One region of the Leucobacter sp. gxy201 genome, then DNA from elsewhere that is predicted to be linked to it. Evidence: predicted binding sites of a transcription regulator. Region 1 holds the regulator's gene; the other holds the start of a gene.

Evidence for each region. The regulator LexA, encoded in region 1, represses DNA repair genes until DNA is damaged. The targets are predictions, from matches to a motif close to TCGAACANNTGTTCGA.
Region 2: a site for LexA is predicted at 5,611-5,626, ahead of uvrA (excinuclease ABC subunit UvrA). Genes of this name have one in related genera too.

The regions. Positions count from the first base shown of each region.
Region 1 covers NZ_JAMXWS010000003.1:342,111-353,439, reverse strand. The annotation lists gene hisB (imidazoleglycerol-phosphate dehydratase HisB) at 1-195, opposite strand, end outside; gene NHL51_RS06740 (histidinol-phosphate transaminase) at 278-1,360, opposite strand; gene NHL51_RS06735 (hypothetical protein) at 1,379-1,771, opposite strand; gene lexA (transcriptional repressor LexA) at 2,031-2,696, shown strand; gene NHL51_RS06725 (glutamate-1-semialdehyde 2,1-aminomutase) at 2,788-4,125, opposite strand; gene hemB (porphobilinogen synthase) at 4,122-5,099, opposite strand; gene NHL51_RS06715 (uroporphyrinogen-III synthase) at 5,096-5,911, opposite strand; gene hemC (hydroxymethylbilane synthase) at 5,908-6,924, opposite strand; gene NHL51_RS06705 (protoporphyrinogen/coproporphyrinogen oxidase) at 6,921-8,336, opposite strand; gene hemE (uroporphyrinogen decarboxylase) at 8,326-9,444, opposite strand; gene NHL51_RS06695 (glutamyl-tRNA reductase) at 9,560-10,777, shown strand; gene efeB (iron uptake transporter deferrochelatase/peroxidase subunit) at 10,786-11,329, opposite strand, start outside.
Region 2 covers NZ_JAMXWS010000005.1:224,294-235,622, reverse strand. The annotation lists gene rapZ (RNase adapter RapZ) at 1-628, opposite strand, end outside; gene uvrC (excinuclease ABC subunit UvrC) at 625-2,583, opposite strand; gene uvrA (excinuclease ABC subunit UvrA) at 2,580-5,579, opposite strand; gene NHL51_RS10335 (hypothetical protein) at 5,723-6,361, shown strand; gene NHL51_RS10330 (hypothetical protein) at 6,358-7,029, shown strand; gene NHL51_RS10325 (GyrI-like domain-containing protein) at 7,061-7,744, shown strand; gene uvrB (excinuclease ABC subunit UvrB) at 7,779-9,869, opposite strand; gene NHL51_RS10315 (hypothetical protein) at 10,100-10,561, shown strand; gene NHL51_RS10310 (serine hydrolase domain-containing protein) at 10,641-11,329, shown strand, end outside.

The sequences.
Region 1 (11,329 bases):
GATATGCACGTCTCCCTGCGCGCGCACCGCGAGGTCGGTGCGCGAATGCTTGGCGAACGCCGTCAGCATGTGGTCGAAGAACGGGACGCCGGTGTCGATATCCGAGACTCCGGTGCCGTCGAGATCGATGCTGAGGGAGATCTGCGACTCGCTGGTCGAGCGCTCGATCGAGACGGTGCGTGCAGCTGATGTCATGGGCAACAGTCTAGTGCGACGGGGCGCGACGATGCCTCGGAGCGGCAGCGCGGGACCCGGATCGAAACGCCGGAGGGCTGCACTACCGTTCGAGCCGCGAGATCGCGTCGATCAGCGCGCTCGTCTCGGTCTCGGTGCCGACCGTGAGCCGCAGGTGCCCGTCGATGCCGAGGTTGCGGATCAGGATGCCTTGGGAGAACAGCGTCTCGAACACCGCGTCGGGGTCGTCGAAGCCGCCCACGAGGAGGAAGTTCGCGCCCGACGGGTGCACGCGGTAGCCGAACTCGGTGAGGGCCGCGGCGAGGCGTTCGCGCTGCTCGCGGATGTCGGCGACCGTGGCGAGCATCTCGCCCGAATGGCGGATCGCCGCGGTGGCGGCCGCCTGCGTCAGGGCCGAGAGGTGGTAGGGCAGACGCACGAGGCGCAGCGCGTCGATCACCGCAGGATCCGCGGCGAGGTAGCCGAGCCGCACCCCAGCGAACGCGAACGCCTTGCTCATGGTGCGCGACACCAGCAGTCGGTGACGCCCCGGCAGCAGCGTGATGGCGCTCTCGCCGCGGTCGTCGAACTCGCGGTACGCCTCGTCGACGATGAGCATGCCGTCGAAGGCGTCGTAGGCGGCGCGCACGGTGTCGATATCGAGGCGGGTTCCGGTCGGGTTGTTCGGGCCGCAGATGATCGCGATGTCGGGCCGTTGCTCGCGCAGAGTCTCGGCCACGAACTCGGGCGTCAGCGCATACCCCTCGGGGCGCTCGATCGGCACCCAGGCGGTGTCGGTGCCCGACGCGAGCAGGGGGTACATGGAATAGGTCGGGGTGAAGCTCAGCAGCGACCGGCCCGGGCCGCCGAAGGCCTGGAGGATCTGCTGCAGCACCTCGTTCGAGCCGTTCGCGGCCCAGAGCTGCTCCGAGGCCAGCCCGTGACCGAGGTACCCGGCGAGCGCATCGCGGAGTTCGGTGAACTCGCGGTCGGGGTAGCGGTTCACCGAGCGGACCGCTCGAGCGAGCGATTCGGCGATGTCGGCGACCACGGCCTCCGGCAGCGGATGGGTGTTCTCATTGACGTTCAGGCTGATCGGCACCGGATCCTGGGGGGCGCCGTACGGCGCCTTGCCGACGAGCGTGCTGCGGAGCGGGAGGTCACTGAGACTGGTCACCCTCACCATTCTAGGGTCGACCCGCGCTCACTCCGCCGAGTCCACGGGGAAGCCGAGCTCGGCGCCGGAGACGACCGAGGCGGAGTGCGCGTAGCGCAGCGGCACGGCGATCGCCTCGCCGGCCTGGACGCCGGACCCCTGGAGCTGGTTGAGCTGCACGATCTCGGCGACGAGATCGCGCGGATCCTGCGTCGGGTCGAGTTCGGTCGCGAGCGACCAGAGGGTTGCGCCCGGCTGCACCACGACGTACTGGAACTCCGCATCGCCGGCGGCGTTCGACGCCTGCGCCTCGGGGGCCGCGAATGCCGCGACGAAGGCCAGCAGCGCCGCCACCAGCACCGTCGCGAACGAACCGAACACGACCCGGCCGCGCCGGGTCAGGCGGAGCTTGGGGGCCTCGTGCGAGATCACTGCGCTCATGTCTGGGTTCCTTCCTGGTGCATCCGCCTACGCGAACATCTGTTTCGAATATATCTTCGAACGATCGAAAACGCAACGATTCTTCGAATACGTGTTCCGATCGCCTTTCGCGACACTCGAACATATGTTTGCCAGTGATCGAGCGGGGCCGCTAGGGTTTCGAAGCAACGGGATCACTGAAACAGCACCCACTGACATTCACGGTCCCGCCGCCAGTCCCGTCGATCGGCGCAGGCATTCCCGCAACGGAAGGATCGCGATGAGCACCTCGGATACGCCGCCGCAGGGTCGCAGGCTGAGCGAGAAGCAGCAGGCGATCCTGGAGTACATCTGCCGCACCGTCGAGTCCCAGGGCTACCCGCCGAGCATGCGCGAGATCGGCGACGCCGTCGGCCTCTCGTCGCTGTCGAGCGTGACCCATCAGTTGAGCCGCCTCGAGCTCGCGGGGTATATCCGCCGCGACCCGAACCGGCCCCGCGCGCTCGAGATCCTCATCGAACTCGCGAGCACGAGCTCGGCCATCGCCGATGCGCCGTCGCAGCAGGCGGAGGAGGCGGCGTACGTGCCCCTCGTCGGTCAGATCGCCGCCGGTGTGCCGATCACCGCCGAGCAGCAGGTCGAAGAGCTCGTACCGCTGCCCCGGTCGCTCGTCGGCGACGGGCAGCTGTTCATGCTGAAGGTGGTCGGCGATTCCATGATCGACGCCGCGATCTGCGACGGCGACTTCGTGGTCGTCCGGCAGCAGCGCGAGGCCGAGAACGGCGACATCGTCGCGGCGATGCTCGACGGCGAGGCGACGGTGAAGGTGTTCCGCCGCCGGGACGGCCATACCTGGCTGCTCCCCCGCAATAGCGCGTTCGAGCCGATCCTCGGCGACTACGCCGAGGTGCTCGGCAAGGTCGTCGCGGTATTCCGCTCGGTCTGATCGCTCCTCGGCCCCTGCACGGCGCGTCGGGCGATGTCTCCGGCCGCGCGACCCGGGGCCTCGCCCGACGGGAAGGCCGGGGTCGGTGACCCTACTCCCCGCCCTCCGGCTGCGCTTCCGCAGCGGCGCGGGCCGCGGGCGCGAGCGCGTCGAGGATGCGCCCGATCGCCGCGTCGTCGTGCGCAGCGGTCGCGAACCACGCCTCGAACGCGCTCGGCGGCAGATTCACGCCGCGGTCGAGCATGGCGTGGAAGAAGGCCGGATAGCGCCACGCCTCCTGAGACCGCATCTGGGCGTAGTCGCGTGGGGCGCTCGGGAAGTCGCCGAACACCGGCGCGAGCAGCGTGCCCGCGCGCTGCACCCGGTGCGGCACTCCGGCCGCATCGAGCGCGCTCGCCAGACCCGCGGCGATCGCGTCCGCGGCACGGCCGAGACGCGCGTAGGCGTCGTCGTCGGCGAGGCGCAGCGTCGCGAGGCCCGCCGCGACGGCCACCGGGTTGCCCGACAGCGTGCCGGCCTGGTAGACGGGCCCGAGGGGCGCGAGCAGATCCATGAGCTCGGCCCGACCGCCGAGGGCCGCGAGCGGGAGGCCGCCGCCGACCACCTTGCCGAAGGTGAACAGGTCGGGCGCGATCCCTGGCGCCACCGTCGCCGATTCGATGCCCCAGTACCCCGATGGGCCCGAGCGGAAACCGGTGAGCACCTCGTCGAGGATGACGAGCGCGCCGTGCGCGTGCGCGAGGCGGATCATGGCCTCGGTGAAGCCGGGGGCGGGCGGCACGATACCCATGTTCGCCGCCGCGGCCTCCGAGATCACCGCGGCGATGCGGTCGCCGTGCTCGGCGAAGGCGGCCTCGAGCACGGCGACGTCGTTGTAGGGCAGCACCAGCGTCTGCGCGGCCGTCTGGGCAGTCACGCCCGCGGAGCCCGGCAGCGCGAGCGTCGCGAGCCCCGACCCGGCTTCCGCCAGCAGCCCGTCCGAGTGCCCGTGGTAGTGCCCGGCGAATTTGATGATCAGGGGCCTGCCCGTCGCGCCGCGGGCGAGGCGGATCGCCGTCATCGTGGCCTCGGTGCCGGTCGAGACGAGGCGCACCCGCTCCACTTCGGGAACGCGTCGCACGATCTCCTCGGCGAGTTCGGCCTCCTCGGGGGCCGATGCGCCGAAGCCGAGCCCGCGCGCCGCCGCGCGCTGCACCGCGGCCACCACATCGGGGTGGGCGTGCCCGAGGAGTGCCGGCCCCCACGACGCGACCAGGTCGACGTACTCGTTGCCGTCTGCATCGACGACCAGCGGCCCGGCCCCCGAGACGAGGAAGCGCGGAGTGCCGCCGACGGAGCCGAAGGCGCGTACGGGCGAGTTCACGCCGCCCGGGATGACCCGCGCGGCCCGCTCGGCGAATCGGGCGCTCGACGCGACGTCCCGGCTCATCGCAGCCACCCCGCGAGTTCGACGGCGAAGTAGCTGAGGACGGCGTCGGCCCCCGCGCGTTTGATGCTCAGCACCGATTCCTCGATCGCGCGGCGACGATCGAGCCAGCCGTTCGCGGCGGCCGCTTCGATCATCGCGGCCTCCCCCGACACCTGGTAGGCCCAGACGGGCACCGGGCTCTCGGCGGCGACCTCCGCGAGCACGTCGAGGTACGACATCGCGGGCTTCACCATCACGAAATCCGCGCCCTCGTCGAGATCGAGGCGCGCTTCGCGCAGACCCTCGCGCCGATTCGCCGGATCCTGCTGGTAGCCGCGGCGGTCGCCGACGAGCTGGGATTCGACGGCATCGCGGAACGGCCCGTAGAACGCCGAGGCGTACTTCGCGGAGTACGCGAGCAGGGCCGTCTCCTCGTGGCCCGCGCCGTCGAGCGCCTCGCGCACCGCGGCGACCTGGCCGTCCATCATGCCCGAGAGCCCGAGCACCGCGGAGCCCGCGTCGGCCTGCGCGACGGCGATCGAGCGGTAGCGTTCGAGCGTGGCGTCGTTGTCGACTCCGCCGTCGGGGTCGAGCACGCCGCAGTGCCCGTGGTCGGTGAACTCGTCGAGGCACAGGTCGGTCTGCACGACGAGCGCGTCGCCGACCTCGGCCGTCACGGCGCGGGCGGCCGCGTTGAGGATGCCCTGGGGGTCATCGGCGGCTCGACCGAGGGCGTCCCGCTTCTCGGGGATGCCGAAGAGCATGATGCCGCCGATACCGGCCTCGGCCGCTTCCGTTGCGGCCCGGCGCAGCGAATCGAGCGTGTGCTGCGAGGTGCCGGGCATCGACGGGATCTCGCGCGGGCTCGCGATGCCCTCGCGCACGAACGCCGGCAGGATCAGCTCGGCGGGGTGCAGGCGGGTCTCGGCCACGAGCCTGCGCAGGGCGGGGGTGCGCCGCATGCGTCTCGGCCTGATGGTGGGTGCGTGGGTCATGGTGCGGTGTTCCTGTTCGCGGTGGTGGGTTCGGCGGAGGGGTGCGGTGCGCCCGGGCCCGTGATGCGCGCGGCGAGCAGCTGCTCCGCGGCGTCGAGCATGGCGGCGATGGTGTGGTGCGCGGCGACGACGTCGGGGGCGATGCCCGACCGCTGCAGGGCGCGTGCGGTCGGCTCCCCCATCGCGACGACGAACGAGGCCGGGGGCAGGGGCGCGAATCGGCGCGCGATCTCCCGGGCGACGGAGGCGCTGCTCGCGAGCAGGATCTCCGGGCTGCCCGCCGCGACGGCATGGGCGGCGACCGGGTCGTCGGCGGTCGGCAGGGTGCGGTAGGCGTCGACGCGGTCGACGTCGTGGCCGGCGTCGCGCAGCGCGGTCTCGAGCTCGGTGCCGGCGATCTCGGAGAGCGGCAGCAGCAGCTTCGCCGGGACAGGGATCGCCGAGCGGAGAAGCTCCGCGAGCCCGGCGGCGGAGAACTCCTCCGCCGGGACGAGCGCCGCGGTGAGGCCGTGGCGACGGAGCTCTGCGGCCGTGGCCGGCCCGACGGCTGCGATGGGGCGGTCGTCGGCCGCCTGCGCGCCCGCCCGCGCGAGGGCCTCGGCGCCGCGCGGGCTCGTGACGACGACCCAGTCGTAGCCTCCGCGGTTCCAGGCGGCGACGGCGTCTTCGAACGGGATGGGGTCGAGGGGCGGCGCCGTCTCGATGAGCGGCACCACGTACGGCCATCCGCCGCGCTGCCGTATCGCTGCCGACCAGCGTTCGCCGGCCTCGCCGCCGCGCGGCACCAGGACCCCCCTGCCGGCGAGCGTCATCTCGCGCCTCCGAGCGGGGCGAGGGCCGCGGCACCGCGCTGCAGCAGCTCGGCCGCGACCGATCGGCCGAGCTCGGCAGGAGCCTGCGCGTCTGTGGGCGACCACGGGGCCTGCGCCGAGGCCGTCAGCGACGACGCGCCGTCGAGGCGGTACACCGCGGCGCTGAGGGTCAGCGCGCCCGCGTCGACCTTCGCGGTCGCGCCGACAGGGGCCGCGCAGCCTGCCTCGAGCGCGGCGAGCATGGTGCGCTCGGCGATGGCGGTCGCGCGCGACTCGGCGTCGTCGAGGGCGGAGAGCGCGCGGGCGATCGCGGGCGCGCCCGCGTCCTCATCCCGCACCTCGACGGCGAGCGCGCCCTGGCCGGCGGCGGTGGGCGCCTCGTCGAGCGGGAAGCGCTCGGAGATCGCGTCGGACCGGTCGATGCGATCGAGACCCGCTGCCGCCAGGATGACCGCGTCGAGGTCGACGCCGACGCGCCCGAGCCGGGTGTCGACGTTGCCGCGCAGATCGAGCACTGCGAGGTCGGGGCGTCGCGCGAGCACCTGGGCCGCGCGCCGCGGCGATCCCGTGCCGACCCGCGCTCCCGGGGGCAGCGCGGCGAGCGTGCCGCCCGGCCCGGCGCAGAGCGCGTCGCGCGCATCGGCGCGCGACGGGATCGCGCCGAGCGCGATGCCGGGGCACGGGCCCGTCGGCAGATCCTTGAGCGAGTGCACCGCGAAGTCGCAGGCCCCGGCGAGCAGCGCGTCGCGGAGCGCGCTCACGAACACCCCGGTGCCGCCGAGCTGCGCGAGCGGGGCGCGCGAGATGTCGCCCTTCGTCGTGATGATGACGAGGGCGACGTCGAGGCCGGTGGCCGCGGCGATGGTGCGGGCGACCGTCGTCGTCTGCGATACGGCGAGACGGCTGCCCCGCGTACCGACGCGGAGGAGCCCCGGTGCGGCGGGCAGCGGGCCGTCGGAGCGGAAGACGAGCCCGGCGCCCTCGTTGACGGCGTCCGGTGCGGTGGAGGTCATCGGATCGGCTCCTTCCGGCGGCGGGTCGCCGCCTCATCTGCGAGGCCGCGGGTCGCGGCGCGTGAGTGGGCGATGGTCGCGGCGAGACCGGTCCCGGCGACCCAGTCGCCGACGAGCACGACGCCCGCGGGGGGCTCGGGCGCGTCGGCCGGCGCGGGCGAGGCCATGATCCAGCGGCGCCGCGCCCACGCGACGACGCGGTCTCGAGCGATCGGCGTGCCGAGGATGCGGCCCGCGTCGCGGGCGGCGAGGTCGATCAGCTGCTCGTCGTCAAGGCCGAGCGTGCACGGGGGCTCGCCGGCGCGGCCGTACGACAGCCGCACGGCATGCCGGCCCGCCGGAAGGCCTGCCCCGCGGTCGGGCCACTTCGCGGTGACGTGCGTCAGCGCCTTGGCACGGGTGCCTCCCGCCGCTGCGCCGTCGCCGGCCGGTGCGACGAGCGCCCCGGTGCCGCGCGGGGCGCCGTCGAGCGCGGGGGCGTCGACGAGCAGCATCACGATCTCGACCGTGGAGCCGGCGGGCGCACCGGCTCCGGGCAGTGCGAGCAGGCGGCGCGCCACGGATTCGGGGGCCGCCATCACGACGGAGTCGTAGCCGCGCGGAGCGATCTCTGCGATGCCGGACGCGGCGGGGCCGGTCGCGGTGATACGCCAGTCGTCGCCCTGATGCGCGACCCCCGAGACGGTCGTACCGAGATGCAGCTCGGCGCCGAGCCCGCGCAGATCGGCCTCGAGCGCGTCGACGAGCGGGCCCATGCCGCCCGGAAGCGCGCCGACGGCGCTGCCCGCCGCCCGCGAACGGTCGCGCAGCGCGCGCGATGCCCGGAGTAGGGATCGGCCGCCGGAGTGCGCCTCGGCGAGGCCCGGCACCGCCGACACGGGCAGCTGCTCGGGCGGGGTCGAGTAGACGCCGAGGGCGATGGGGCGCACCAGGCGGTCGAGCACGCGGCGGCCGGCCCGCAGACGCACGAGCTCGGCGACGCTCCGCGCCCGGCCGCCGATGCGCCGCGGCAGCACCGGCTCGCACGCGGCCCGCAGAGCGCCGACCACACCGAGAGCCCGTACGCTCTCGCGCGAGAGCGGCGCCGCGGGCAGGCCGAGCGCGCCGGCCTCGGGGAACCTCACGGCGCGCGATCCCTGCACGCTCCAGCTGCCGAGGGGCGCCGGGGCGACGATCGCATCGGCGAGTCCCAGCTCCCCGATCAGCTCGGCTACGACTCCCCCGCGGGTCGCGAAGGCCTCGGCGCCGATGTCGAAGCGCCGCCCGTCGAGCCGGGCCCGAGCGATCTTCCCGCCCGGGCGCGGCTCGGATTCGAACACGTCGACCGCGGCGCCGCACCTCGCGAGCTCGCGGGCCGCGACGAGTCCGGCGACGCCGCCGCCGATGACGGCGACGCGCAGGTCACCCGGCATGGGCGAGCTCGACGATGCGGGTCAGGGCGTCGGGGTCTGCCGTCGGCGGCACGCCGTGCCCGAGATTCAGCACGTGACCGGGTGCTCGGCGGCCGCGCCGCAGCACGTCGCGCACATGCGCTTCGAGCACCGCGGCCGGGGCGTCGAGGGTCGCCGGGTCGATATTGCCCTGCAGGGGCACGGCGTCGCCGAGCCGCGCGCTCGCATCGTCGAGCGGGGTGCGCCAATCGACGCCGAGGGCCACGTCGCCCGGCTCGCCGCCGACGCGCGCGAGCTCTTCGAGCAGGTGGCCCGAGCCGACGGCGAAGTGCACGATCGGCACGGTACCGGCGACGGGTGCCAGCGCCGTGCGCGACGCGGGAGCCACGCGCTCGCGGTAGTCGGCGGCGCTGAGCGACCCGGCCCACGAGTCGAAGAGCTGCACCGCGCTCGCGCCCGCGTCGACCTGGGCGCGCAGGAACGCGCCGCTGAGCTCCGCGGTCCACTCGAGCAGCGCGCGCCAGGTCTCGGGGTCGGCGTGCATGAGCGAGCGCGCTCGCAGATGGTCGCGCGAGGGGCCGCCCTCCACGAGGTAGGCGGCGAGGGTGAACGGTGCTCCTGCGAAGCCGAGCAGCGGAGTCGCGCCGAGTTCGGCGACCGCGAGCGAGACCGCCCGGGCGATCGGCGCCAGGGACTGCCGGAGTCGTTCGGCCGGGTGCTCGGCCCGCATGCGCGCGACGTCGGCGGCGGTGCGCACTGGGTGCGCGAAGACCGGCCCCCGCCCGGCGACGAGCTCGACGTCGACGCCGGCGAGCAGCAGCGGCACGACGATGTCGCTGAAGAATACTGCGGCGTCGACGCCGTGCCGGCGCACCGGCTGCAGAGTGATCTCGGCGGCGAGCTCCGGAGTCAAGCAGGCCTCGAGCATCGGGGTCTGAGCGCGCAGCGCACGGTACTCGGGCAGCGAACGACCGGCCTGCCGCATAAACCATACGGGCTGCTGCTCCGGGCGCTCGCCGCGTAGGGCGCGCACGAGCGGTGCGGTCGAGGTGCGGCCGTCGCTGAGCGGGTGGCGCGCCGGGAGCGGGGCAGTGCCGTTCGGGCCGGGATTCACGGTGGGGCTATTCATCGGACGAAATAGTAACCCATAGATCTGATGAGATAGATCAGATCTATGGGGTATGTTTTCTCAGTGGCCCGAATCGGCCGACATGCCCCGGCCCGCGACTGACGAGATTTCCGATATGCTCCTGTGCTTTTCCGCTGATCACCGTACGACGCCGACCCCAGAACTCGAGAGGTTCGAGCGCCGCGGCGACGCGATCGCCGCGGCGCTGCGCGCACACGAAGCGGTGGCCGGTTCGATCGTCCTCGCGACCTGCAACCGATTCGAAGCCTATGCCGACATCCCGAGCGCGACCTCCGAAGCGGTGCTGTCGAGCATCGCCGATGCGGCAGGCCTCGAGACCGCCGCGATACGGCGCATCGCCGCCTGCAGCACCGACGAGGCCGCCGCGGAGCACCTCTTCGCCGTCGCGTGCGGGCTCGAATCGGCCGCGCTCGGCGAGGGCGAGATCGCGGGACAGGTGCGGCGCGCGCACGCGCGGGCGCACGAGCAGCAATCGGTCACCGACCTGCTCGAACGGCTGTTCCAGCGGGCGCATCGCGTTGCGCGCGACGTCAAGCACCGTACGGGACTGCAGGACGAGGGCCGCTCGCTCGTGCGCCTCGCTCTGGCGCTCGCCGAGCGGCGCATCGGCAGCTGGGAACGAGCCCGGGTGCTGCTGGTCGGCACCGGGGCGTACGCCGGCGCCACGGTCGCGGCACTGCGCGGCCGCGGGGCCGAGCGCATCGCGGTGCACTCCCCCTCGGGCCGTGCCGCCGAGTTCGCTCGCGCACGCGGGATCCGCGCCGTGCCCGAGCACGGCTTCGCGGACGCGCTCGCATCGGCCGATCTGCTGATCGCCTGCAGCAGCGTGCACGATCCGCTGCTGCACGCCCGCGACCTCGGCGACGTCGAGACTCCCCCGCCCCTCGTGCTCGACCTCGGCATGCCGCGCAATATCGACGCCGATGTCACGAGCGTCGCGGGCGTCGAGCTGCTCGACCTCGAGGCGATCGCGAAGCACGCCCCGGTACCCGAGCTGGGGGCCGCCGCCGAAGCGCGGCGCATCGTGCACGATGCCGCGATCGAGTTCAGCTCGGACCGAGCCGAGCGCGAGGCACTGCCCGCCCTCGTCGCTCTGCGCGGCCACGTGCTCGACGTATTGGAGGACGAGCTGTGCCGGGCCCGCGGGCCGCGCACGCCCGGCGACGCCGAAGCCTCCGCGGTCGAGCTCGCGCTGCGGCGCTTCACCGGCCGGCTGCTGCACGAGCCGAGCGAGCGCATCCGAGCACTCGGTCGCGCCGGTCGCAGCGCCGAAGCGCGGAGAGCGGCCGAGACCCTGTTCGGGCCGCAGTAGCCGGCCGATCACTCGAAGAGGGCCTGCGCGATGACCTCGCCCGAACGCACGCCGCCCGGCACGGCCCACAGGCCCGAGCCGATATGGCGGATGTACTCGTTCAGCAGGTCGGACTTCAACGAACGCTGCAGACGTACGAACGCAGCGGGGTCGCGCTGGAACGAGATGAAGAAGAGCCCGGCGCCGATCTGCCCGAGCCCGTTCGACCCGTCGACGTAGTTGTAGCCGCGGCGCAGAATGCGCACGCCGCCGTTGTTGCTCGCGTGCGCGAGCCGCACGTGCGCCGCCATATCGATGACCGGTGTGCCATCGGCGTGCGCCTCGAAGTCCGGCTCCTCGAATTCGGCATTGCCGGTGAGAGGCGCGCCGAGCATCTTGGTGCGCCCGAAGATGCGCTCCTGCTCATCGAGCGACGCCCGATCCCACGTCTCGATGGTCATGAGAATCTTGCGCGCCACGAGGTAGCTGCCGCCCCGCATCCATGCCGGAGCATCGTCGCCGACCCAGACGTGCTCGTCGAGCGCCGCCTGTTCGTCGGACATCACGTTCATC
Region 2 (11,329 bases), on a different contig from region 1:
CTCCCGTGAGGGCGCGCAGCTCTGGCTCCCAGAACGGGTTCGGCAGGAAGCGCATGTCGACCATCAGGTCGACATCGGTCGGCGTGCCGTACTTGAACCCGAAGCTCATCACCGACAGCTGCAGTCCCGGGGTGTCCTCGTCCGAGAACAGCTCCCGCGTCGCGGTCGACAGGTCGTGCACGTTGTAGCGGGACGTATCGATCACGACGTCGCTTGAGGCCCGCAGCTCCTGCAGGCGCTCGCGCTCGAGCCTGATGCCTTCGAGCAGGCTGCCCGTGTCGGCCTGGAGCGGATGCGGACGGCGCACGGATTCGTATCGGCGCACCAGCGTCTCGTCGGTCGCGTCGAGGAAGACGACGCGCACATCGGCGTTCTGCCCGAGATCGGTCACGGTCTGCTGGATGTCCTCGAACAGATTGCGGCCGCGCACGTCGACCACGGCGACGATGCGGGGCAGGGCGCCGCCCGAACGATCCGCCATATCGGCGAGCGTCTTCACCATGGCGAGCGGCAGATTGTCGACGACGTACCAGCCGAGATCCTCGAGCGTGTTCGCCACCGTGCTGCGACCAGCGCCCGACATGCCCGTGACGATCAGGATCTCCTGAATCGACGCTGTGCCGTTCATTCGGTTTCCCCCTCGTCTGCATCCGGTAGCTTCGTCCCACCCAGCTTAGCGTCAGCGACGGCGTTCGGTTGCTCGGTTTCGCCCTCCGCCGATGGATCTGCGATATGCGAGGCGATCTGCTCCGCGAGCTTCGGCCCGACGCCCGGGGCTGAGGCGAGCTCGTCGAGCGAGGCGGCCCTCAATCGGGCGACCGACCCGAAGTGCTTCAGCAGTGCCTGCACCCGCTTCGGGCCGAGCCCGGGGATCTCGGAGAGCCGGCTCGAGATGGAGGTGCTGCGGCGCTGCCGCTGGAAGGTGATCGCGAATCGGTGCGCCTCGTCACGGATGCGCTGCACGAGGAACAGCGCCTCGCTCGTGCGCGGCAGGATGACGGGGAAGGGATCGCCGGGCAGCCAGATCTCCTCCAGCCGCTTCGCGATGCCGCAGAGCGCGACATCGGTGATCCCTGCGGCGTCGAGCGCGCGCGCCGCCGCTTTCACTTGCGGCTCGCCGCCGTCGACGACGAGCAGCTGCGGCCGGTCGCGGTAGACGCCCGACGGCAGGTCGCCGTTCTCGGCCGCCGCATTGAGCTGCGCGGCCCGGCGCGACACGACCTGGTGGATCGAGTCGGTGTCGTCGCGCGTCGATTCGATGCGGTACTTGCGGTAGGCGCCCTTGGCGGGCAGTCCGTCCTCGAACACGACGAGCGACGCGACGACGCCCGTGCCCTGGAGGTGCGAGACGTCGATGCATTCGATGCGCAGGGGCGGCTCGTCCATGCCGAGCGCCTGCTGCAGCTCCGCGAGCGCGTCGGTGCGGGCGGTGAGGTCCGCCGCACGCTTCAGCTTGTGCCGGATCAGGTGCTCGCCCGCGTTCAGCACCGCGCGCTCCATGAGCTGCGCCTTGTCGCCGCGCTCGGGCACCCGCACCCGCACGCGCCCCCGGCGCGGCCGCCGCTCGGCCAGCGCGTTCTCGAGCTCGAGCGAGTTCTCGGGCAGCTGCGGCACGAGCACCTCGGGCGGCGGCTCGCGGTCGTCGGCGTAGGCCGACTGGATGACCTGCTCGAGCAGCGTGCCCGGAGAATCGTCGAGCTCGACGTCGACGATCCAGCTGCGTTCGCCGCGGATGCGGCCGCCGCGGATGATGAACTGGTGGGCGGCGGCGGCGAGCTCGTCGGAGCGCAGCCCGAAGACGTCGAGATTGACGTCGAGGCCGAGCACGACGGCGTTCTTCTCCATCACGTGCTCGACCGCCTCGGCCTGATCGCGCAGCCGCGCGGCGTCCTCGTAGCGCTGCTCCCCCGCCGCGGTGCGCATCTCGCTCTGGAGGGCCCGCAGGTGGCTGCGATCGCCGCCCGAGAGAAAGGCGACGAGCTCGTCGACGCGGGCGCGATGCTCGGAGACGGTGAGCAGCTGGGAGCACGGGCCGCTGCAGCGTCCGATCTGCCCGGCGAGGCACGGCCGCCCCGATTGCATCGCGCGCCGGTAGTCGGCGTCGTTGCAGGTGCGGATCGGGAACGCCTGCTGCAGCAGGCGCGTGGTCTCCTTGAGGGCCCAGACCTTCGGATACGGACCGAAGTAGCGGGCGCCCCGGATGCGCTCGTTGCGGGTGATGATGAGGCGGGGCGCCTCCTCGCGCAGCGTCACCGCCAGGTACGGATAGGTCTTGTCGTCCTTGAACTGCACGTTGAAGGGCGGCTTGAACTCGGTGATCCAGGTGTGCTCGAGCACGAGCGACTCGGTGTCGGTCGCGACCACCGTCCAGTCGAGCTTCGCGGCGAGCATCAGCATGCGCCGCGTGCGCGGCATGAGCGCGTCGAGCGGCTGGAAGTAGTTGGCGAGCCGCGCGCGCAGATTCTTCGCCTTGCCGATGTAGAGCACGCGCCCGTAGCGATCGCTGAAGCGGTAGACGCCCGGGCTCGTCGGGATCTCGCCCTGGGCGGGCCGGAAGGCCGCCCGACGATCGTCGGGGCTCACGCCCGGGCCTTCGCCTTGCCCGCCGCCGGCTTCCGGGCCGCCGGCTGCTTCCGAGCTGCCGCCTTCGAGGTGTGCGCCGCCTTCGCCGAGTTCGCCGCCTTCGCGGCGCGTCCGTGCAGCACTTCTGCGAGGAACCGGCCGGTGTGGCTCTCCTCGTGCTCCGCCAGCTGCTCCGGAGTTCCCACGGCGAGGATCGTACCGCCCCCGGAACCGCCCTCGGGGCCGAGGTCGATCACCCAGTCGGCGCTGCGGATGACATCCAGGTTGTGCTCGATGGTGATGACCGTGTTCCCCTTGTCGACGAGGCCGTTCAGCACCAGCAGCAGCTTGCGCACATCCTCGAAATGGAGGCCGGTGGTCGGCTCGTCGAGCACGTAGATGCTCCGCCCGTTCGAGCGCTTCTGCAGCTCGGTCGCGAGCTTCACGCGCTGCGCCTCGCCGCCCGACAGGGTCGTCGCGCTCTGGCCGAGACGCACGTACCCGAGGCCGACGTCGACCAGCGTCTTCATGTAGCGGTGGATCGACGAGATCGGCTCGAAGAACTCCTCGGCCTCGGCGATCGGCATCTCGAGCACCTCGGAGATGTTCTTGCCCTTGTACCGCACCTGCAGCGTTTCGCGGTTGTAGCGCTTGCCGCCGCAGGATTCGCAGGCGACGTAGACATCGGGCAGGAAGTTCATCTCGATCTTCAGCGTGCCGTCGCCCGAGCACGCTTCGCAGCGCCCGCCCTTGACGTTGAAGCTGAATCGGCCCGGCAGGTAGCCGCGGATCTTCGACTCGGGCGTCTCGGCGAAGAGGGTGCGGATCTTGTCGAACACCCCGGTGTAGGTCGCCGGGTTCGAGCGCGGCGTGCGCCCGATGGGCGCCTGGTCGACGTGCACCACCTTGTCGAGGTGCTCGAGCCCGGTCACGCGCGTGTGCTTGCCCGGCACGAGACGCGCGCCGTTGAGCTGGTTCGCGAGCACACGGTACAGGATGTCGTTCACGAGCGTCGACTTGCCCGACCCAGAGACGCCGGTGACGGCCGTCATCACCCCGAGCGGGAAGGTGGCGTCGACGTTCTGGAGATTGTTCGAGCGCGCCCCGACGACCGTGAGTTCGCGCCCGCGCTCGCGTCTCCGGCGCTTCCTCGGCGTCTCGATCGAACGGCGCCCCGCGAGATAGTCGCCGGTGATGGAGCGCGGGTTCTCGAGCAGCCCCGAGTACTCCCCCGAGTGCACGACCGTGCCGCCCTCGACGCCCGCGCCGGGGCCGATGTCCACGATCCAATCCGCGGCCTCGATCGTCTCCTCGTCGTGCTCGACGACGATGAGCGTATTTCCGAGATCGCGCAGCTTCACCAGCGTCTCGATCAGCCGACGGTTGTCGCGCTGGTGCAGGCCGATGCTGGGCTCGTCGAGCACGTAGAGCACGCCGGTCAGCCCCGAGCCGATCTGGGTCGCGAGGCGGATGCGCTGCGCTTCGCCGCCCGAGAGCGTGCCCGCTGCGCGCGCCAGCGTGAGGTAGCCGAGGCCCACCTCGATGAGGAAATCGAAGCGGAGGCGGATCTCACGCAGCACCTGGGCGGCGATCTTCGCCTCGCGCTCGGTGAGCACGACGTCGTCGAAGAAGCGCTTCGCGTCGCTGAGGCTGAACTCGCCGACCGCTGCGATGGATTCGCCGTCGACGGTGACCGCCAGGACCTCGGGCTTCAGGCGCTGCCCGTGGCAGGCGTGGCACGGCACTTCGCGCAGGAACTCCTGCCAGCGATCGCGCTTCGCGTCGGACTCCGCCTCGGCGTACTGCCGCTCGATGAACGGGATGACGCCCTCGAAGCCGCTCGAGTACTTCACCTCGCGCCCGAAGCGGTTGCGCCACCGCACGTTCACCTTGAAGTTGTTGCCGTAGAGCACGGCCTCCCGCACCTCGTCGCCCAGTTCCTCCCAGGGGGTCTTCAGCGAGAAGTCGAGATCGCGCGACAGCCCCACGAGCAGCTTCTCGTAGTACTGGTACAGGCTCTTGCCCTGGCTCGTCCACGGGACGATGACTCCTTCGGCGATCGAGAGCTGCGGGTCGCCGAGCACCAGATCCTCATCGACCGACATGCTCGTACCGAGCCCCGAGCATGTCGCGCACGCGCCGAACGGCGCGTTGAACGAGAAGGTGCGCGGTTCGATCTCCGTGAGCTGCACGGGGTGCTGGTTCGGGCACGAGAGGTGCTCGGAGAATAGCCGGGTGCGGTCCTCCGCCGTCTCGTCGAGATCCACGAAGTCGATGGCGACGATGCCGCCAGCCAGCTTCAGCGCGGTCTCGAGCGAGTCGGTGAGCCGACCGAGGCCTTCGGGGCTCGCGACGAGGCGGTCGATGACGACCGAGATATCGTGCTTGATCTGCTTCTTCAGCTTCGGCGGGTCCGAGAGCTGCACGAGTTCGCCGTCGACGATCGCGCGCGAGTAGCCGCTCGCCGCGAGGTCGTGGAAGAGGTCGACGAACTCGCCCTTCTTCTTGCTCACCACCGGCGCGAGCACCTGGAAGCGGGTGCGCTCCGGGAGCTCCATGAGCCGGTCGGCGATCTGCTGCACGGTCTGCGATTCGATCTTCTCGCCGCAGACGGCGCAGTGCGGCACGCCGACGCGCGCCCACAGCAGGCGCATGTAGTCGTAGATCTCTGTGATCGTGCCGACCGTGGAGCGCGGGTTGCGGTTCGTCGATTTCTGGTCGATCGACACGGCAGGGCTCAGGCCCTCGATGAAATCGACGTCCGGGCGGTCGACCTGGCCGAGGAACTGCCGTGCATAGGCGCTCAGGCTCTCGACGTACCGGCGCTGGCCCTCCGCGAAGATCGTGTCGAATGCCAGGCTCGATTTGCCGCTGCCCGAAAGCCCGGTGAACACGACCATCGAGTCGCGCGGGATCGAGAGGTCGACGTCGCGCAGGTTGTGGACGCGGGCCCCCTGCACCTTGATATGCGCCTGGGCGGCCGAGGATCGGATCGGAGTCGTCTGCTGCGGAGTCACCACTTCATCCTACTTCGATTCGACTGAGTGTTCGAACATATCTACGAACTTTTCGGCCCCTCCCGGCGCCGCTGCTCCGCAGCAGGGTTCCCCGAAACTCGCCTTTCGCGTACTATTGATGAAAGATCACGTAAGGAGCCGAGATGTCGATCGCCCAACTGCCGGCCAGCGGCCGGAGCACGCACGGGGACGCGCAGGCCCGCACGGCGCGAGAGCGCCTCGCCGGCCTCGTCGCGCAGATCGACGCGGATCGCCTGAACGCGGCGGAGTCGCTGCTCGCAGGAGTGGTGGCCCATCAGCAGACCGACCTCCGCGGCCTCACCGAGGCCGAAACCGCGGCGCTCGCGCGGCTCGGGGCGACCGAGGATCAGCTGCAGCAGCCGACCGCCCTGCCCGCGTCGACGCGCGGCCTCGTGTGGGAGCAACAGCTGGGGGCGCAGAGCGTCTCCGTCGCCGAGGCCGCCGAGATCCTCGGCGTCACCCCCACCCGCGTGCGCCAGCGCTGCGCCGCCGGCACGCTGCTCGCGCAGCGGCGCAGCGACGGCTGGCACCTCCCCGCCTTCCAGTTCCACGACCGCCGCGAACCCCGGGGATGGGCGACCGTCGCGCAGGCCATCCCCCGCGCGACGCCGCTGCTGCTCGCGGAGCGCGTACTCACTTCGCCGGCCCCGCGGCTGCGCATCGACGGCGAAGAGCTCGCACCGCTCGAATGGCTGGCCCAGGGCGGCGACCCGCACGAGGCCGCGGCCGCGGTCGACGACGCGCTGAGCCGCCTGCCGTGAGCGAGGAGCTCCCGCCGCCGCGGGCCGACCGCTTCCCCGAACTCCGACCGGAGGGCGAATGGGTGCGGGAGATCCCTGCCGGCACCCTGCTGTCGCGCATCTACAAGGCCGGCGGGCCGCACCCGGTCGACTGGCACGAGTTCCGGGAGTACGGACCGCTCGACTCCCGCTTCGACCCGCACCCGGAACCGACGGGCGAGCATCCCGACGAGGGCGTCTACTATGCGGTGCTGGAGCCGCAGGGCGAGCACGCGTTCCCGGCGGCCGCCTTCGCCGCATGCCTCCTCGAGGCCTTCCAGAGCACCCGCATGGTGCAGCGCAGCGAGGGCGCGCCGACGCTCGTGATGTTCGAGAACGCCAGACCGCTGCGGCTGCTCGATCTCAGCGACAGCGACTGGCTGGCCGTCGCCGGCGGCAATGCCGCGATCTCTTCGGGCGAACGATCGCGCGCCCGAGCCTGGGCCCGCGCGATCAGGGTCGCGTACCCCGAACTCGACGGCGTCGTCTCCGCGTCCTCCGTCGTACCGCCGGTGCGCATCGCCGCGCTGTGGAGCCCGGCGCGCGATGCGCTGCCGCGCCACCCGCTCGCCCGCCTGAGACTCGACCGCGATGAACTCACGTCCCTCATCGACGCCGCAGCCGACCGCTACGGCTACCTCGTGCTCTGACGCCCGCCCCGCACCGCCTACACTGTTCGCCATGCCTCCAGAACACCCCGCGGCGCGCAAGATCGACTTCGTCCGGGAGGGCGACGCGTACCGGGCGAAGCCGGGCGAGTTCCGTCTCATCGACCTCCCGCCGATGCAGTACCTCATGATCGACGGCCACGGCGACCCGAACCGGGCGCCGGAGTTCGCCGCGGCGGTCGAAACGCTCTACCCGGTCGCGTACGGGCTCAAATTCGCGAGCAAGCGCGAACTCGGCCGAGATTACGTCGTGCCGCCGCTCGAAGGCCTGTGGTGGGCCGATGACATGAGCGCATTCACCGCGGCGCGGGACAAGTCGCTGTGGCACTGGACGCTCATGCTCATGCTGCCCGCGTGGCTCGGGCACGAGGATCTCGACCGCTCCGTGCACGCGGCGCGGCAGAAGGGCCGTGCGCCTCGACTCGACGCCCTACGCCTCGAGACATTGACCGAGGGGCTGTGCCTTCAGACGCTGCACATCGGCCCCTTCGACGATGAGGGCGAGACGCTAGCCCGCCTGCACGAGGAGATCGCACCGCGGCACGGGCTCGCACTCCGCGGCACGCACCACGAGATCTACCTCGGCGACTTCCGCAGAACGGCGCCCGAGAAGCGGCGCACTATCCTCAGGCAGCCCGTCCGCCGCGCCGAGGGCATCGCCGTGGAATCCCGCGCAGTCGGGTCGCAGCCGGTCTGAGCCGCCGACTCGCAGACACCGCGCGATCCGCGGCTCAGATGTGCCCAGCGGCATCCATGCTGCGCAGCTCGCGCTTCAGCTCGGCGACTTCGTCGCGCAGCCGCGCCGCGAGCTCGAACTTGAGCTCATCCGCCGCCGACAGCATCTGCTCAGTGAGGTCGGCGATCAGCTCCTCCAGCTTGTGCGCACCCTCGGAGGCGATCGCACCGGCGCGCGCAGCCGATTTGCCCTTCGCGCGCTGCGACGACGAGCCGCCCCGCTGAGCGTGCGCCCCGGTGCGGGAGAGCACCGCTTCGGTGTCGGCGGCCTCGCGGTTCAACAGCTCCGTGATATCGCCGATCTTCTTGCGCAGCGGCTGCGGGTCGATGCCGTGCTCGGTGTTGTACGCCATCTGGATCGCACGGCGCCGATTTGTCTCGTCGATCGCTTCGCGCATCGAACGCGTCACCGTGTCGGCGTACATGTGCACCTGGCCGGACACGTTGCGCGCGGCGCGGCCGATGGTCTGGATCAGCGAGGTCGACGAGCGCAGGAAGCCCTCCTTATCGGCGTCGAGGATCGCCACGAGCGAGACCTCAGGCAGGTCGAGGCCCTCGCGCAGCAGATTGATGCCGACCAGCACGTCGTAGACTCCGGCCCGCAGCTCCGTGAGCAGCTCGACCCGTCGCAGCGTGTCGACGTCGGAGTGCAGGTAGCGCACCCGCACCCCCGCCTCCTCCATGAAGGCGGTCAGCTGCTCGGCCATCTTCTTCGTGAGCGTCGTCACCAGTACGCGCTCGTCGCGCTCGGCGCGGGCGCGCACCTCTTCGAGCAGATCGTCGATCTGGCCCTCGGAGGGCTTGACCACGATCTCTGGGTCGATGAGTCCGGTCGGCCGGATGATCTGCTCGACGACGCCATCGGCGAGCTCCATCTCGTACTTGCCGGGCGTGGCCGAGAGGTACACCGTCTGCCCGACGCGCTCTTTGAATTCCCCGAACTTGAGCGGACGGTTGTCGAGCGCGCTCGGCAGGCGGAAGCCGTGCTCGACGAGCGTGCGCTTGCGGGAGGCGTCGCCCTCGTACATCGCCCCGATCTGCGGCACGGTCACGTGCGACTCGTCGATCACGACGAGGAAATCATCGGGGAAGTAGTCGAGCAGGCAGTGGGGCGCCTCGCCCGGCTTGCGGCCGTCCATGTGCATCGAATAGTTCTCGATGCCCGAGCAGAACCCGATCTGCTCCATCATCTCGAGGTCGAAGGTGGTGCGCATGCGCAGCCGCTGCTCCTCGACCAGCTTGTTCTGCTGCTTGAGCTCGCCGGTGCGCGCATCGAGCTCGGCCGAGATGTCGCGCATCGCCCGGTTCATCACCTCGCGGCTCGCGACGTAGTGGGAGCCCGGGAAGACCGACACGGTGTCGACCTGCTTGATCACATCTCCGGTGACCGGGTGCAGGTAGTAGAGCGCTTCGATCTCGTCGCCGAAGAATTCGATGCGGATCGCGAGCTCCTCGTACATCGGGATGATCTCGACGGTGTCGCCGCGCACGCGGAAATTGCCGCGCACGAACTCGATGTCGTTGCGCTGGTACTGCATGTCGACGAACCTGCGCAGCAGCACGTCGCGATCGAGGCGATCGCCGGTGGCGAGGGGCACCATCGCCTCGTAGTACTCTTCGGGCTTGCCGAGGCCGTAGATGCACGACACGGTCGACACGACGACGGTGTCGCGCCGCGAGAGCAGCGCATTCGTCGTCGAGTGGCGCAGGCGTTCGACCTCGGCGTTGACCGACGAATCCTTCTCGATGAAGGTGTCGGTCTGCGGCACATAGGCCTCGGGCTGGTAGTAGTCGTAGTACGACACGAAGTACTCGACCGAATTGTTGGGCATCAGTGCGCGGAACTCGTTCGCGAGCTGCGCCGCAAGCGTCTTGTTGTGCGCGAGGATCAGCGTGGGCCGCTGCACCTGCTCGATGAGCCAGGCCGTCGTCGCCGATTTGCCGGTTCCGGTCGCGCCGAGCAGCACGATGTCGGTCTCGCCGGCGTTGATGCGGCCGGCGAGCTCCGCGATGGCAGCGGGCTGATCACCGGAAGGCTCGTACTCCGAGATCACTTCGAACGGGCGGATACTGCGTGTCGGCTGCATGCGCTCCAGGCTACTCCGCGGGTACGACATCCGTCTCGGATTCCCGCTCCGGGCGAACCGGGATCAGTCGCGGGACCGGCGCACCCTGGGCTCGATTCTCGCGGGTCGCGCCTCCCGCATGCTCGCCGACCATTCCTCCACACGCAGCTCTGAAGCGCTATTCCCGAGTACCTGTCCACATTCGCGGTTTCCCGCTCGCTTCCGCGACCGCGGAGCCGCAGACTCCTGGCATGACTCCCCGAATCGCCGGCCCGACCCCCGCCGCTCCCCCGCGAGCGAGACTCGAGACCGATGCCGAACTGCAGCGGACGCTGCTGCAACTGCTCACCGGTGCGTGCCGGCGCCAGGTATGGACGTTCCTGCTCGACGAATCGCACCGGATCGTCGACCCCGTCATGCCGTTCGACGAACTCCCCGATGATCCGCAGGAGCTCTGGGACGTCGAGGATCTCGGGACGGTACCGTTCATCGAAGTGTTCCGCGACCGTCTCGCGATGATCGCGGAACTCGCCGGCGCCTCCCGCGTCGTGCTCGTCTGGGAGCGGCTCGGAAGCGAGCGGTTCAGCGCGGAGGATCTCGAGTGGGCCGGCGAGCTCGCCGCTTCCTGGCCGTCGAACGGCCCCCAGATCCGAGCGCAGTTCCTGCTGCACGACACCGGACTCAGGCAGCTCGTCGCCGACGGCTCCGCATAGCCGACTCGGGTACGGTCGCCGCCCGCATTCGCACCGTTCGCACATCTGCGATCGAATCCGGTGTGGTTCGATGGCACCCATGCCCGCACACCCCACTCGCGCGTTCGCCGCTTGCGCCCTCGGCGCGCTGATCGCGATCGCGGCCGCAGGCTGCGCCGCCGACGGCGAGCGTCCCGCACAGGCACCGGCCCCGATCGTCGACACCGCACCGCTGCCCTCCGAGGAGGAGCTGAGCGCCGCCGTCGCCGACGCGCTCGGAGATGCTGCCGTGCCCGGTGGGGCCGTCATGCTCACCGCCGCCGACGGCGACCGGGTCGTCGACGTGTTCGGCAGCGCGACCACCGACACCGAGGTGACGGAGGCGACCCGATTCGCGTACCGCAGCATCACCAAGACCTTCATCGGAACGGTCGTCCTCCAACTCGCCGACGAGGGCGCACTGCACGTCGACGATCCGATCTCGCAATTCGTCGACGGCGTACCGAACGGCGACGACATCACGATCGAGCACCTCGCGGTGATGCGCTCCGGGCTCGCGAACTATCTCGCGATGCCCGAGACGGACGAGCTGTTCGAGGCCGATCCCGAGCACTCGCCCGACGACGCCGAACTGCTCGAGATCGCATACTCCGCCTCACCCGTCTTCGCGCCGGGCGAGGCCTACCAGTACTCGAACACCAACACGCTGCTGCTCGGCGCGGTCATCGCCGAGGTCACCGGCGAGCCTTGGGAGCGGGCGATCGCCGAACGCATCACCGAGCCGCTCCA